Regions from separate parts of the Pseudomonas poae RE*1-1-14 genome, predicted to be linked through region 1. Evidence: predicted binding sites of a transcription regulator. Region 1 holds the regulator's gene; the other holds the start of a gene.
What was found. Region 1 encodes sigma-54, which starts transcription at its own class of promoters, with help from an activator protein. Its sites were predicted from a motif close to ANTGGCATNNANNTTGCTNT; they were not measured.

Region 2: glnK (P-II family nitrogen regulator) is a predicted target of sigma-54. The motif match lies at 2,897-2,916, and genes of this name have one in related genera.

Annotation. Positions count from the first base shown of each region.
Region 1 covers NC_020209.1:253,363-261,331, reverse strand. Annotated here, with positions in the region: gene H045_RS01215 (KdsC family phosphatase) at 1-126, shown strand, start outside; gene lptC (LPS export ABC transporter periplasmic protein LptC) at 135-707, shown strand; gene lptA (lipopolysaccharide transport periplasmic protein LptA) at 694-1,227, shown strand; gene lptB (LPS export ABC transporter ATP-binding protein) at 1,227-1,952, shown strand; gene H045_RS01195 (RNA polymerase factor sigma-54) at 2,137-3,630, shown strand; gene hpf (ribosome hibernation-promoting factor, HPF/YfiA family) at 3,707-4,012, shown strand; gene ptsN (PTS IIA-like nitrogen regulatory protein PtsN) at 4,022-4,477, shown strand; gene rapZ (RNase adapter RapZ) at 4,480-5,337, shown strand; gene H045_RS01175 (HPr family phosphocarrier protein) at 5,354-5,626, shown strand; gene H045_RS01170 (ZIP family metal transporter) at 5,653-6,546, opposite strand; gene H045_RS01165 (superoxide dismutase) at 6,580-7,191, opposite strand; gene H045_RS01160 (hypothetical protein) at 7,193-7,621, opposite strand; gene H045_RS01155 (class II fumarate hydratase) at 7,649-7,969, opposite strand, start outside.
Region 2 covers NC_020209.1:4,552,110-4,560,078, reverse strand. Annotated here, with positions in the region: gene H045_RS25135 (HEPN domain-containing protein) at 581-1,903, opposite strand; partial or broken gene H045_RS24755 (magnesium chelatase domain-containing protein) at 2,073-2,276, opposite strand; gene H045_RS20080 (accessory factor UbiK family protein) at 2,441-2,701, opposite strand; gene glnK (P-II family nitrogen regulator) at 3,125-3,463, shown strand; gene H045_RS20070 (ammonium transporter) at 3,498-4,835, shown strand; gene H045_RS20065 (secondary thiamine-phosphate synthase enzyme YjbQ) at 5,047-5,472, shown strand; gene sutA (transcriptional regulator SutA) at 5,575-5,907, shown strand; gene H045_RS20055 (HAD family hydrolase) at 6,111-6,806, opposite strand; gene xerC (tyrosine recombinase XerC) at 6,803-7,702, opposite strand; gene H045_RS20045 (DUF484 family protein) at 7,705-7,969, opposite strand, start outside.

The DNA of each region.
Region 1 (7,969 bases):
TTCGTGCGTGAACACGCCCATGGCATCACGACCGCACGCGGCGGTGAAGGCGCCGCCCGCGAGTTCTGCGAGTTGATCCTGCGTGCCCAGGGCCGCCTTGAAGCGGCCCACGCCGCCTACCTATAGAGCGTTTTATGCTGAGCAAAAAGATTCGCAACTTCCTGTTATTCGGGGTCATTGCCGCGCTGTTTCTCGCGGTAGGCTACTGGAATATCAGCCCGGAGCGCTTTCTCGACCAGCCTGTTGCGCAGGCTGACGAAGGGGTTATCGACTATTACGCCACCAACGCCTACAGCGTGCAGTTCCTGCCCGATGGCAAGGTGCAATACGAGATGACATCGGACAAGGTCGAGCATTTGAAGGCTTCCGAAGTCACCCTGCTGACCAACCCGGACCTGAATTTGTACCGTGGCACCGAGTTCCCGTGGCACGTGACCAGCAAGCGTGGCGAGGTCAACCCGGACGGCACCGAGGTGGAATTGATCGACTCGGTGCGCGTCGCACGTACTGACGCACAGAACCGCGACACCATCATTACCAGCAGTCGCATGACCGTATTCCCACAAAGGCAATATGCGCAGACCGAGCAAGACGTTAGAATCGACGGCGCTGGCGGTGTATCGACTGGCAAGGGAATGAAAGCGTATTTGAAAGAAAGCAGGATACACCTGCTATCGAACGTAAGAGGACAGTATGAGGCTCGTTAAAACTCTCCCTATTTTGCTCGGTCTGGGCGCAGCACTGGGAAGCGTGAGCGCCTGGGCTCTGCCGAACGATAGCCAGCAACCGATCCATATTTCGGCTGACGATGCTCAGCTCGATGACAAGCAAGGCGTCGCGACCTACACCGGCGGCGTCATCATCACCCAGGGCTCGATGAAGATCACCGGCAACACGGTGACTCTCACGCGCACCCCGGCTGGCGACATCGACGTGGTGACATCGGTGGGCAACCTGGCCTACTTCGAACAGAAGCAGGCCCCTGCCGATACCGGCCCGATGAAGGGCTACGGCAAGATCATCCAGTATCACGCCCAGCAGAATCGCATTGTGCTGATCGACCAGGCCAAGGTGCTGAGCCCCGACGGCAACTCCACGGAAGGTGAAAAGATCACCTATGACACCGTGAAGCAGATCGCCAACGCCGGCCGCGCCAATGGCTCCAAGGTCACTGCACCGCGTCCGCGTATCGACATGGTTATCCAGCCGAAGAAGAAGGCCGAGTAATGGCAACCCTGAAAGCCCAGCATCTGGCCAAGGCCTACAAAAGCCGTCAGGTCGTGCGCGACGTCAGCCTGTCGATCGACAGCGGCCAGATCGTCGGCTTGCTCGGCCCCAACGGCGCCGGCAAGACCACCTGCTTCTATATGATCGTGGGTTTAGTCCAGGCCGACCAGGGCCGCGTGCTGATCGACGACCTCGATGTCAGCCACCAACCCATGCACGGTCGTGCACGCGCCGGTATCGGTTATCTGCCACAGGAAGCGTCGATCTTCCGCAAACTGTCGGTGGCCGACAACATCATGGCGATCCTCGAGACCCGCAAGGAACTCGACCGCGACGGCCGCCGTCAGGAGCTCGAAAGCCTGCTGCAGGAATTTCACATCAACCACATTCGCGACAACCTCGGCATGAGCTTGTCCGGTGGCGAGCGTCGCCGCGTGGAAATCGCCCGCGCCCTGGCCACTGCGCCCAAGTTCATCCTGCTGGACGAACCGTTTGCCGGCGTCGACCCGATCTCGGTCGGCGATATCAAGCAGATCATCCATCATCTGAAGGCCAAGGGCATCGGTGTGCTGATCACTGACCACAACGTCCGTGAGACCCTCGATATTTGCGAAACCGCCTATATCGTCAACGATGGCCAACTGATCGCCGAAGGCGATTCGGCGACTATCCTGGCCAACGAACTGGTCAAGGAAGTGTACCTGGGTCACGAGTTCCGCCTGTAGACACGGTGGTATCAGGGCGTTCGCCAACGAGCGCGCGAGTCAATGAAGACCTCGGTATTTTTATTGTCATCGCGCTCTAGGCAAAGCACCCGATATCAGGCATATAATTTGCTTATGTTTGGCGCTCGCGCGCCCTGTCGTGGATGGCGCATTGCGCCGGCGAATAAGGTGTTAAGCCCCTGCCATGAAACCATCGCTAGTCCTGAGAATGGGCCAGCAGCTGACGATGACACCGCAGCTGCAACAGGCCATCCGCCTGCTCCAATTGTCGACCCTGGACCTGCAACAGGAAATCCAGGAGGCTCTGGAGTCCAATCCGATGCTCGAACGCCAGGAAGAAGGCGACGACTTCGATAATGCAGACCCACTGGCCGACAACATCGAGCAAAAACCCAACCCGGACGTGCAGGAAACCTCCTATCAGGAAACCGCACCCACGGTGGACAACCTCGAGGAAGGCGACTGGAACGAACGCATTCCCAACGAACTGCCCGTGGACACTGCCTGGGAAGACGTCTATCAGACCAGCGCGAGCAGCCTGCCCAGCAATGACGATGACGAGTGGGACTTCACCACCCGCACGTCCGTGGGCGAAAGCCTGCAGAGCCACTTGCTGTGGCAATTGAACCTGGCGCCGATGTCCGACACCGATCGCCTGATCGCCGTCACCCTGATCGACTGCATCAACAACCAGGGCTATCTGGACGAGACGCTCGACGAAATTCTGGAAGCCTTCGACCCGGAACTGGATATCGAACTGGACGAAATCGAAGCCGTTCTGCATCGCATCCAGCAGTTCGAGCCTGCCGGCATTGGTGCGCGCAACCTCAGTGAATGCCTGCTGCTGCAATTGCGTCAATTGCCCGCCAAGACGCCATGGCTCACCGAAGCCCAGCGCCTTGTCACCGACTACATCGACTTGCTGGGCAGCCGTGACTACAGCCAGCTGATGCGTCGCATGAAGCTCAAGGAAGATGAGCTGCGCCAGGTCATCGAGCTGGTGCAGAGCCTCAACCCGCGTCCGGGCTCGCAGATCGAGTCCAGCGAAGCCGAATACGTGGTCCCCGACGTGATCGTCCGCAAGGACAACGAGCGTTGGCTGGTTGAGCTTAACCAGGAATCCGTGCCCCGGCTGCGGGTCAACCCGCAATACGCCGGCTTTGTACGCCGCGCCGACACCAGCGCCGACAACACCTTCATGCGCAACCAGTTGCAGGAAGCCCGCTGGTTCATCAAGAGCCTGCAAAGCCGCAACGAAACCCTGATGAAAGTCGCCACCCAGATCGTCGAACACCAGCGCGGCTTCCTGGAGTACGGCGACGAGGCGATGAAACCGCTGGTATTGCACGATATCGCTGAAGCGGTGGGCATGCACGAATCGACGATTTCGCGAGTGACCACCCAGAAATTCATGCATACCCCGCGGGGTATATATGAGCTGAAATACTTTTTCTCCAGCCACGTCAGCACCTCCGAAGGCGGCGAATGCTCATCCACGGCAATTCGCGCGATTATCAAAAAACTGGTTGCTGCGGAAAATCAGAAAAAGCCATTGAGTGACAGTAAGATCGCTGGTTTACTGGAAGCACAAGGCATTCAGGTCGCCCGTCGAACCGTCGCCAAGTATCGCGAATCCCTTGGGATTGCGCCTTCCAGCGAGCGTAAGCGTTTGATGTGACGGGCGAGCCACAGCGTTCCAGTGGCAGGCGCTTTTCGCCTGTCGCTTTATGCACTGGCAACGAAGGAGAAGCTGTATGCAAGTCAACATCAGTGGACACCAGCTGGAAGTCACCAAGCCCCTGCGTGAATACACCGAGAGCAAGCTGAACAAGCTTGCGGGGCATTTCGACAAGATCACCAACGTGCAGGTCATCATGGAGGTCGACAAGCTCAAGCAGAAAATCGAAGCCACCCTGCACGTACCGAATGCCAAGCTCGTCGCCAATGCGGAACACGAAGACATGTACGCGGCGATTGACTCGCTCTACGACAAGCTCGACCGCCAACTCATAAAGCATAAGGAAAAGAATCTGCACCTGATGCAAGGTACAGGTCGTTAACGCCTCCCCATGATCCGACTTGAAACCATCCTGACCCCCGGCCGTTCCCTGGTGAACGCGCCGGGTGGCAGCAAGAAAAAAGCCCTCGAACACATTGCCAACCTGATCAGCCGTGAAGTGCCCGAGCTGGATGAGCAGGTCGTGTTCAAGGCCCTGATCGACCGTGAAAAGCTGGGGTCCACCGGCTTTGGCAACGGCATCGCCATCCCTCACTGCCGACTCAAAGGCTGCGACACCCCCGTCAGCGCCTTGCTGCACCTGGAAAGACCCATCGATTTCGACGCCATCGACGGTGCCCCGGTCGACCTGCTCTTCGTTTTGCTGGTCCCGGAAGCGGCCACCGATGCTCACCTGGAACTGCTTCGGCAGATCGCCAGTATGCTCGACCGCAAGGAAGTACGTCATAAACTGCGCAACGCCAGCAGCAATGAGGCGTTGTATCAGGTTGTGCTGGACGAGCAATAACCATGCGCCTGATCATTGTCAGTGGCCGCTCCGGCTCGGGTAAGAGCACCGCACTCAACGTGCTTGAGGACAGCGGCTTTTATTGCATCGATAATTTGCCCGCCGGGCTGCTGCCGGAACTGGCCGAACGCGCGCTCATCCACACCGAACTGGCGCAACCTCTGGTCGCCGTCTCGATTGACGCCCGCAACCTGCCCAGCCACCTTTCGCGGTTCCCCGAACTGCTCGAAGAGGTGCGCGGCAAGCATATTCATTGTGACGTGCTGTACCTGGACGCGGACGAAGAGACGCTGCTCAAGCGCTTCTCCGAAACCCGCCGGCGCCACCCGCTGAGCAGCCCGAACCGTTCGCTGGCCGAAGCCATAGAGGACGAAACCAAGCTGCTGGGACCAATCATTGATCTGGCCGACCTGAAGATCAACACCACCAATCTGAACCTGTACCAGCTGCGCGACGCGATCAAGCTGCGCCTGCTCAATCAGCCTGAGCCTGGTACGGCCTTTCTGGTCGAGTCATTTGGCTTCAAGCGCGGCATGCCGGTGGATGCCGACCTGGTATTCGATGTGCGCTGCCTGCCCAATCCTTACTGGAAGCCGGAGCTACGTGAACAATCCGGGCTGGATCAGCCAGTGATCGATTACCTGGCCGCCCAGCCGGATGTGGAAGATATGTTCCAAGACATCTCCACCTACCTGCTCAAATGGCTGCCGCGCTTTGCCGCGAGTAATCGCGCTTATGTCACCATTGCCATTGGCTGCACCGGCGGCCATCACCGCTCTGTCTACCTGACCGAACGCCTCGGCCAGGTGCTGCAGCAAACCCTCAAGAACGTCCAGGTCCGCCACCGCGACCTAAGCTGAAAGGAACACCTGCGCGATGCCCGCTCTGGAAATTGAAATTATCAACAAGCTGGGCCTGCACGCCCGAGCTTCGGCAAAATTCGTCGGCGTTGCCGGGCAGTTTCCTTGCCAGATCCGCGCCGGGCGCACGCCGGAATCGATGGTCGACGGCAAAAGCATCATGGCAATGATGATGCTGGCTGCGGGCAAGGGCACCAAAATTCATCTGAACACCGAAGGTGAACAGGAGGATGAAGCAATGGCCGCACTGGTGGAGTTGATCAACAACAAGTTTGACGAAGGCGAATGACCCCAACGGGTGAGCAGGATCAGACCTTAACCCAGCGCAGTGTCCATCACCATCATCAAGCAGAACCCCAGGCACAATCCCAGACTGGCAAGCTTGTCGTGACCATTGCGCCGCGATTCCGGAATGACTTCGTGAGTCACCACCAGCAGCATCGCACCCGCAGCCAACGCCAGGCCCAGCGGCAACAGCACCTCGGCCAGGGTGACCAGCCAGGCACAGAGTACGGCGAACACCGGCTCCACCAGGCCTGAAGCGGCACCGATCAGAAATGCCTTGACCCGCGACATGCCTGCCCCCGCCAACACCAGCGCGATCACCAATCCTTCCGGTACATCCTGCAGCGCGATGCCCATCGCGAGGCTGTCGGCATCCGGCATGCCGCCACCGGCGGACACCCCCACGGCCATGCCTTCCGGAATGTTGTGGGCGATGATGGCAAATACAAACAACCAGATTCGAGGCGGAATGACCGGTTTATCCGGGGTGCCCACCAGCATCTCCGGGCTGGCACCGGAAACCTTGCGATCCACCAGATATAACCCGAATGCGCCCAGCATGATGCCGAAACTGATCAGGCCACCAGCGCCCCAGGGCGACAGCCCCAGGCTTTCGGCAGCGGAAATTCCCGGCACCACCAGCGAAAAGGCGGTCGCGGCCAGCATGACCCCCGCCCCGAAACCTAACAGCGTATCGCTCAAGGCCACCGGCATGCGCCGGATCACCAGTACGGGCACCGCGCCCAAGGCTGTGCCGAGCGCGCAGATCGCACCGCCCTGCAAGGCCCTCAGGATGCGCGGCTCCAGGTCCAGCCAGGCCAGGCCGTGGGCCACCAGCAATGCAGTTCCTGCCAGTAGCAGCAGCGAGCCAAACGCATAGCGAAACAATCGCACGCTGCTGATCGCCAGTGTTCCAGTACCCATAGTCGGCCTTAGGTCTTGTTGTGGAGATAAATGTCAGACCACAGCGGCCTGGTAGCGTGCAGAAACTTCAGGCCAGTTGATAACGCTGTAGAAGGCGTTGATGTACTCCGGGCGACGGTTCTGGTACAGCAGGTAATAAGCATGTTCCCAGACATCCAGACCCAGGATCGGGGTATTGCCGTTCATCAGAGGGCTGTCCTGGTTACCACTGCTTTCCACCACCAGGGTCTTTTGCGGAGTAACGCTCAGCCAGGCCCAACCGCTGCCGAAGCGGGTCAACGCCGCTTTGGTGAATGCGTCCTTGAAGCTGTCGAAGCCGCCCAATTGCTCATCGATCGCCTTGCCGAGTGCGCCTGCGGGCTTGCCGCCACCTTTGGGCGACATGACGGCCCAGAACAACGAGTGGTTGGCATGACCGCCGCCCTGGTTGATCACCGCGGCGCGCAATTTCTCGGGCAACTGCTGGACACTGGACACCAGCTTTTCAATCGGCCAGTCGGCAAACTCAGTGCCCTCAACCGCAGCGTTCAGGTTGTTGATATAGGTCTGATGGTGCTTGGTGTAGTGGATTTCCATGGTTTGCGCATCGATGTGCGGCTCCAGGGCGTCGTAAGCGTAGGGCAAGGCAGGCAAGGTGTAGCTCATATCAATGTGCTCCGTATTGAGACGGGATCGGTTGCACCGCGGTACCGCCCAGCAGGCGGTGGGTGCGTGGATATTCACCGTGATCGCTGATGAAATTCAGCAGTTCGACGTAGGTTTTGCTGCTTTGGCGCAACGCCGCCTCGCGCAATTGCGGTCGCAGACGCGAGTCCTGCATGGTCTGCAAGAGGCGCTGATGGACGGCACAGAGGTATTCAGCGCTTTCCTCAGGCTGGTTTAGCCGCAGGTGCAGGTCCGCCAGGTTGTGATGGGAAATGACGCAGGCGGCCACCGCTTCGTCGGCATCTGCCCAGCGTTCGAACAGCACTTGCGCCAGGGCCAGGGCTTGCAGGTAGGCTTCGCGAGCGTCCACCAGTTCACCTGCCATAAAACAGCGATTGGCCCGTTCGATCGTGCGTTTCCAGTGCTCCATGATGAGCCTCCAAAGCGGGGTCGGTGATTACACGCCGCCGGCCGTGAGTTTTTCCGGGTCCAGCAGGACCTCCAGTTGGCTGCGCGGCAAGTCAGTGTGTTCAAGGGCGACATCGATCACCGGGCGACCTTGCTGATAGGCCTTCTTGGCAATTTCCGCCGCCTTCTGGTAACCAATGATCGGGTTGAGTGCGGTCACCAGGATCGGGTTGCGCGACAACGCTTCCTTGAGCCTGGCTTCGTTGACCTTGAAGCCGGCAATCGCCTTGTCTGCCAGCAGACGGCTGGAGTTGCCCAGCAGCTCGAGGCTGCTGAGCAGGTTCTGGGCGATGATCGGCAGCATCACGTT
Region 2 (7,969 bases), 1.2 Mb from region 1:
ACTTTAAATATCTGAAAGTGTCATTGATTTGATAAAGAAGCTTCCTCAAAGGTGCGGAGTTTTTAGGACTAAACCACGACCATCGATAGGACTAAGACACGACCTTAATAGGACTAAACCACGACTTTCCTATATATATAAATAAGTATTATAAATAAATAAAATCTTAAGAAAGGTGAAATTGAAATTTCACTTTACTTCCAATGACTTAGAGATGCTAAGGCAAATGGCAAAAGCACACACCATTCTGGTGCGCTTCGCGCTTGAAAGGCAGAAGGGTAGGGCAGAGCGTCAGGTTTGACGTTCTAAAGGTCCTTTACGACGATTAAATCTGTTCTGACGTTAAATTGCATGAACGACAAAAATAACAGCCTAAAAACCCTATTTCTGTTTTAAAAACTGAACCATACAAACGGCATTTATGCCGCCCAGAACGATTTGCTATATTTAAAGACCTTGTTCGGCTCATAAAGACACGGGTACAAGTCCCCGCGCCTTTAAGCGCCTTGACCAAAAGCTAGGTAAACGATAAATAGCAACTAATCTGAACTCGCAGTTAGAGAGATTGCAGTTAGAGAGATTAAGGTTGTTCGGGCGTTTCGCCCACGGTTGAAATTGGTAATATCGAAGGTGCTTTTAGTATTGCATTTTGAGCAAGCTCTTTTAGATCATTCAAGGGCTTACTTCCAAAATGCTTTGTGTACCTTTGGTGCTTCGGCCATTCGGAAATATATCGACTTCCACCGTGAACGAGCTCATTTCTTAAATCAAAAAGCCATGATGCTTTTTCTTTGAGTTTTTCATCTAGTCCGAGATTGCCCACCCCAGCTATGATAGACGCCTCCACAGAACCGCGCTGTCCAAATAGGGCGTCAAGTGCAATGAAATAATTGATATATGATTCAATATCTTCAGAGTTCATGGCTCGATTGAAGAAGTTTACGGATTTTTTTATACGCTGTTTATAATCGGTAGGGCATTTATTAAGTGACTCGTACCACTCTGTTACTTTTTTGGTTAAGTTGTCAGTGATTATAATGTCTGATGCGTAAAATGGAGAGAGTGCGCCGCAGTCACTAAGGGTTAATAAGTTGTCAGGCGTAGTTTTATGAGGGAATTGTATGCAGTTGGTATAGGGTTGGGCCATTGATTTGTTGTAGCCGTATTTTGAAAGCTCTGAAGCGTGAGCGAAAAGTACAGTAATAAACATTCTGAATTTTAAACTGCTTGCGAATTTAGCTCCTTTTTGTGTTCCGTAATCTTCGCCGATCAAAACATAATTGAACCCATAGCCGCCATTGAATGAAAAATTGCTATTGGCTGTGAACGGTGAGCTTGGTGTCCAGCTATCAAAAATATATCCTCCTGCGGAGAAATTATTCCAAGCCACATCATCGCTACATGAAATTAGATGCAAGCCCTCTTCAGGAAGGGAAAGAGATGGTCCTTTAAATCTGGGCAAGGGGTAAATCGTGCACCTTTTTCCTATTACGCTTCTAAGATTTTGTTTGATTTCTTCCAGAATTGTTTTGGTAAAATCGGTAACTGATACAGCACCCCTACATTCAAAAAGGTTTGGCTTTCTTCCAAAAGCTACATCGTCACCATTGAAAAGCGGTGAATCTAAACAAACTTTTTGTAATGTTGAAGTGACAATGTTATCAACGGACTCGGTATCACAGTCTTTGAACTCCTGTTCGGTTTCGATGATAAGAGCTGTTACCGTATCAATGGCATTGAAGGTATCTGGGCTGTACCACCAAGTGAGTCCAATTCCACCTGAGAAAGTAAACGGCTTTCCTCTCCCTGCAAAAAACTGCGCTGCCGGCATTTTGTCCTCAGCGCTGGGCCTCAAGAGAATTGAGCGCATCAGTCTTGCTACGTGAGCCTGTACTCGATCCATCGGGAATCTCCACTCCAATTTGGTCCTTTAGCTTGCCATAGTCATTCGTTGGATTGTCGGGGCTAGCGGATGAAAGCCACGCTTCCGGTTCCCTAAATCCGTGCTGCTGGTCTGCTCCAGTGGAGCATGAAGCAGCTCTAGCACATCCCATTTTTCCCAAAAGTGTGCAGCTTAGCGTGATCCGGCGCGACGGGTATTGCAGGGCCGAATTGAGGATGGCACTGCGTACACGGTCCTTGCTTTCCTTGACGGCGGTTTCGGGCAAACCCACCAGCGTCAGGGACGGCAAACCATTGGCCATATGCACCTCGACGGTGACGGCGGGGGCTTCGACGCCAACCTGGGCGCGGCTGTGGACAATGGCGAGGGACATGCTCGTTCCTTGAAATGGAGGACCGCTTTGTGCGGCTTTTTCAAGGGTAGACGAGGCTGGAAAGAGCGAAGCGAGGAGGTTTTACAGAACGTATCCAAGGAGCGACACAGAGTAAATGTGGGCGCGAGCAACCCCGCTCCCACATTCTGACCCTGTTGCGTCAGTTACTCGGCAGTGGGGGGCAGCCGCGCTTCCAACTCCGCGACCTTCGCCTCCAGGCTCTCCAGCCGCGCACGGGTGCGGGCCAGCACCACCATCTGGCTGTCAAACTCTTCGCGGCTTACCAGGTCGAGTTTGCTGAAGCCACTTTGCAGCAATGCCTTGAACTGGCTTTCGATTTCATTGCGGGGCAGCGGGGTGTCGCCGCTGAACAGGCGAGAGGCATGGCCGCTCAGGGCGTCGAGGAAGTCTTTGGGCGCGAGCATGGGAAATATTCCGGAATAACTGTTGGCCGGCAGTGTATCACGCAGCGTCTATAGTCTTTTTCAACCGCGAGGACGCACGCTTTTCGCGCATCGTGCCTGGCGCCTGCGCACTGTTTTTGTGCGCATTGCCGCCGCCAATCTCCTGCGTGTTGCGGCATATGAGGGCAAAAGGCTGATTTCAGTGATTTTTACGGAGCTGGCAAGGTTTCTGCTTAGTCGATCATGACCCATGCACTGATGCAGTCGCTGTGACGAATGCAGTGCGCCGATGGATCAGGGGTACAGGTTTCGTCACCAGTGGTTCGCTTGCGTTGCAACGGTGAATGCCGAGGTAACGATGCGTTACAAAGCCAGGCACTGCGCTTAGACTTGAGTCGGGTTTGTTTTCCTGGGGCAAGTCCACCAATTCGGGAGAGAGTTTTCATGAAGCTAGTCACTGCCATCATCAAGCCGTTCAAGTTGGACGATGTACGCGAGTCATTGTCCGAGATCGGCGTGCAGGGCATTACCGTTACCGAGGTCAAAGGCTTCGGTCGGCAGAAGGGTCATACCGAGCTGTATCGCGGCGCGGAATACGTGGTGGATTTCCTGCCGAAGGTGAAGATTGATGTCGCCATTGACGACAAGGATCTTGATCGGGTTATCGAGGCGATAACCAAGGCCGCCAACACCGGCAAGATCGGTGACGGCAAGATCTTCGTGGTCAATCTGGAACAGGCTATTCGCATCCGTACCGGCGAAACCGATACCGACGCAATCTAAGCCGCCAAACCCCAACGCCCCAGGAGAAAACAATATGACTCTGCGTAAATTCGCAGGGCTCGGAGCCCTGTTGTCCATCGTAATGCCAAGCCTGGCCATGGCGGCAGACGAAGTGGCGGCTCCAGTCCTCAACTCCGGCGACACCGCCTGGATGCTGACCGCCACCGCTCTGGTGCTGTTCATGACCATCCCCGGCCTGGCGCTGTTCTACGGCGGCATGGTCCGCTCCAAAAATATTCTGTCGGTGATGATGCAGTGCTTTGCCATCACCGGCCTGATCAGCATCCTGTGGGTCGTCTACGGCTACAGCATCGCGTTCGATACCACCGGTATGGAACAGGGCGTGGTCAACTTCAACTCCTTCTTCGGCGGCATGGGCAAGGCGTTCCTGGCGGGCGTGACCCCGGCCAGCATCACCGGTCCTGCGGCGCTGTTCCCGGAAGCGGTGTTCATCACCTTCCAGATGACGTTCGCGATCATCACCCCGGCGCTGATCGTCGGTGCATTCGCCGAGCGCATGAAATTCTCCGCGATGCTGATCTTCATGGCCATCTGGTTCACCCTGGTCTATGCGCCGATCGCGCACATGGTCTGGAGCGGTAATGGTGGCCTGCTGTGGGACTGGGGCGTGCTGGACTTTGCCGGCGGCACCGTGGTGCACATCAACGCCGGTGTGGCTGGCCTGGTAGCGTGCATCGTGCTCGGCAAGCGTAAAGGCTTCCCGACTACCCCGATGGCTCCGCACAACCTGGGTTACACCCTGGTGGGCGCGGCGATGCTGTGGATCGGCTGGTTCGGCTTCAACGCAGGTTCCGCCGCTGCGGCCAACGGTACCGCCGGCATGGCGATGCTGGTAACCCAGATCGCCACCGCGGCTGCGGCGCTGGGCTGGATGTTTTCCGAGTGGATCGCGCACGGCAAGCCAAGCGCACTGGGTATTGCCTCGGGTGTTGTGGCCGGTCTGGTTGCCGTTACGCCAGCTGCCGGTACCGTGGGCCCGATGGGCGCGCTGATCATCGGCCTGGCGGCCGGTGTGATCTGCTTCTTCTGCGCCACCACGCTCAAGCGCAAGCTGGGCTACGATGACTCCCTGGACGCCTTTGGCGTACACGGTATCGGCGGTATCGTCGGCGCGATCCTCACGGGTGTATTCGCAGCCCCTGCATTGGGCGGCTTCGGCACCGTGACCGACATCGCGGCGCAGGTCTGGATCCAGTGCAAAGGCGTCGGTTTCACCGTGATCTACACGGCCATCGTGACCTTCGTAATCCTCAAGGTTCTCGACATGGTCATGGGCCTGCGGGTTACCGAAGAGGAAGAGGCCGTGGGCCTCGACCTGGCGCAACACAACGAGCGTGGTTACAACTTGTAAGCATGCGAAAAAAAACTGCCCGGCTTGCCGGGCATTTTTTTGTCTGGCGTTTGTCAGTCATAACACGCTGTACCGGTTTTGACCCCGAGTTTGTAATGGGGCGCACTCGGTGCTTTCAAGGGTGCGAAAGTCTTACAGGCATGTAGGCGTATTCGGCACTTTGTTTTTTCCCAGAGCGCGCTAGAATGCGCGCCGATGGGCGGAGAACTGTATGTGGCAACAGACCCTGATTACCCTGCGGGCCAAGCCCCGGGGCTTTCATCTGGTAACGCAAGAGTTGCTTGCCGGCTTGCCTGAATTGAAGACTTGCCGTGTGGGCCTGTTGCATCTGTGGCTGCAGCACACCTCGGCCTCGTTGACCGTCAATGAGAATGCCGACCCGGCGGTACGTCGTGACTTCGAACGGTTTTTCAACTCGCTGGTGCCGCAAGGTCGGTCCGGGTTCGAACACAACGACGAAGGACCGGATGATCTGCCTGCGCACTTCAAGGCTAGCCTGCTGGGCTGCCAACTGAGTCTGCCGGTAAGCGCCGGCCGCTTGGCGATGGGGACCTGGCAAGGTGTTTATCTGGGCGAGCACCGTGATCATGGTGGTGCTCGTAAAGTCCTCGCCACCCTGCACGGTGAAGAGGCATAAGCCACTGGAAACCCGGTGGATGTTGATTTTTTTCCGGCGACCTCGACAGGGGGTGAAGCTGGGCTATAACTAATCTGCTTTTCGCAAGTCATGAGGTAGAACATGAGCGACGATGATCTGGAACAAGACGACCTCGAAGTAGGTGATGAAGACGACACCGAAGAAGGTCTTGAAGTAGCGGCGGAAGACGTTGCTGACGATGCCGAGGACGGCGGTGCCGATGACGCGGCTCCCAAAGCCAAAGGCAAAGCCAAGGCTGCGGTGTCGGTAGACGAGCTGCCAAGCGTTGAGGCCAAGAACAAAGAGCGCGATGCCTTGGCCCGTGCGATGGAAGAATTCCTCGCCAAAGGCGGCAAAGTGGTCGAGGTCGAGCCCAATGTCGTGGCGGATCCGCCGAAGAAGCCGGATAACAAATACGGCAGCCGACCTATCTAAGGTCAGCTAGCTGCCTGTAGGAAAAAGCCCGCCGTCGCTGCGGGCTTTTTCATGGCGGACACAAATTTATAAATCACCACTAAAGAATGTGAAGGGGGCTTGCTTCCGATAGCAGGCTGTCAGTCCATACCTCTGTTGGCTGACCCACTGCTATCGGGAGCAAGCCCCTCCCACAATTGACACTCAGTGTTGCAACAATCGCGTCACTTCCAGCCCGCGAGCACCGCCGGCAGCTCCGTCAAACTACCAATCTCGGCATCAGGACGCTTGTCCGCTTCCCACGCCTTGCCTGTCGGGTTGAACCACACTGCACGCAACCCGGCCTTCTGCGCGCCGGCAATGTCATCACCAGGATGATCGCCAACATGCACTGCCTCACTGGCATCCACGCCACCACGCTGTAACGCTTCCTCAAACAAACGCGCATCCGGCTTGGCAATGCCGATGTCTTCGGCGCGTAGCGCAAAATGAAAATAATCCGCCAGACCTACACGCTGCACGTCTGCGTTGCCGTTGGTGATCACCCCGAGCAGGAAGTGCTGGCGCAGCGCCTTGAGCATCGGCTCGGCGTCGGGAAATACGGTGAGCTGATGCCGCGCGTGAATGAACGCCTCGTAGCAGACATCGGCCATTTGCGTGGCTTCAGGCTGAGGGTAGCCCGCTTCCTCAAATGCCAGCATCAGCACACGGTGGCGCAGCACGCTGATGCGGTGTTTAAGCTCCGGATGGCGCTGCAATACCTGCTGGCGCAGGCTGGCGAAATGCTCCAGGGGCAGGTCGCCGACCCTGGAGGCATTGAGCGCTAGCCATTCGCGCATCGACGCTTCGGCGCTGATGATGACGGGTACGTTGTCCCAGAGCGTGTCGTCCAGGTCGAAGGTGATCAGCTTGATACTCATGAGTCGCCGCCCTTGATGCGTTTGGCCCGTGGATGGGCGCTGTCGTATACCGTTGCCAGGTGTTGGAAGTCCAGGTGGGTGTAGATCTGCGTGGTCTTGATGTCGGCGTGGCCGAGCAGTTCCTGGACCGCGCGCAGGTCCTGGGAGGATTCGAGCAGATGGCTGGCAAAGGAGTGTCGCAGCATGTGCGGGTGCAGGTTCTGCCCCAGTTCACGCTCGCCCGCCGCCTTGACCCGCACTTGAATGGCCCGGGGCCCTAGGCGCCGGCCTTGCTGGCTGATGAATACCGCGTCGTCCACCGGATTGGTCAGCGCCCTCAGCGGCAGCCACAGTTGCAGGGCTTCGCGGGCCTTTCTGCCGACCGGCAGGACGCGGGTCTTGCTGCCCTTGCCCAGCACCTGCACCAGGCCGTCCGCGAGGTCCAGTTGATCAAGGTTCAGGCCGGTCAGCTCAGAGAGACGCAGGCCCGAGGAGTAGAACAGCTCCAGAATCGCCTGATCGCGATGGGCGAGGAAGTCATCCTCCACCGCGCCATCGAGCAACTGCAGGGCGCGGTCCGTGTCGAGTGTCTTGGGCAGGCGCCGCTCGCCCTTTGGCGGCGACAGGCCATTGGCCGGATCGTGGTCGCACAAGCCTTCGCGGTTCAGGTAATGATAGAGCCCCCGCACTGCCGACAGCAGGCGAGACAGGCTACGCGAGGACTGGCCTTGCTGGTGCAACCGTGCGATCAGGCTGCGCAGGGCCTGGATATCCAGGGCTTTCCAGCTACTGACGTGCTGTTTCTCACAATAGGCCAGGACCTTGTTCAAGTCCCGCCGGTAGGCCTCAAGGGTATGAGGCGACACCTGGCGCTCGTTGCGCAGGTGTGCGCAATAAGCGTCCAGTTGCCCGTGCATGACTAGCGCACAGCGCGCAGGGCGGTGGTGTAGCGTGGCAGCACGCGGCCCAGCACTTCGGCGATGTAGGTCAGAAACAGCGTGCCCACCGAACTCTTGTAGTGCTGCGGGTCACGGCTGGCGATGGCCAATACGCCGTGCAGGCCCTGGTGACTGAGCGCGACCACGGCGGTGGAGCCGATCTGCTTGCGCTGTTCGGCACCGAATAGAAAGTCCAGCTCGTGTTCACGCAAGGTGCCGCTGATGCTCTTGCCTTCGGACAGCAGG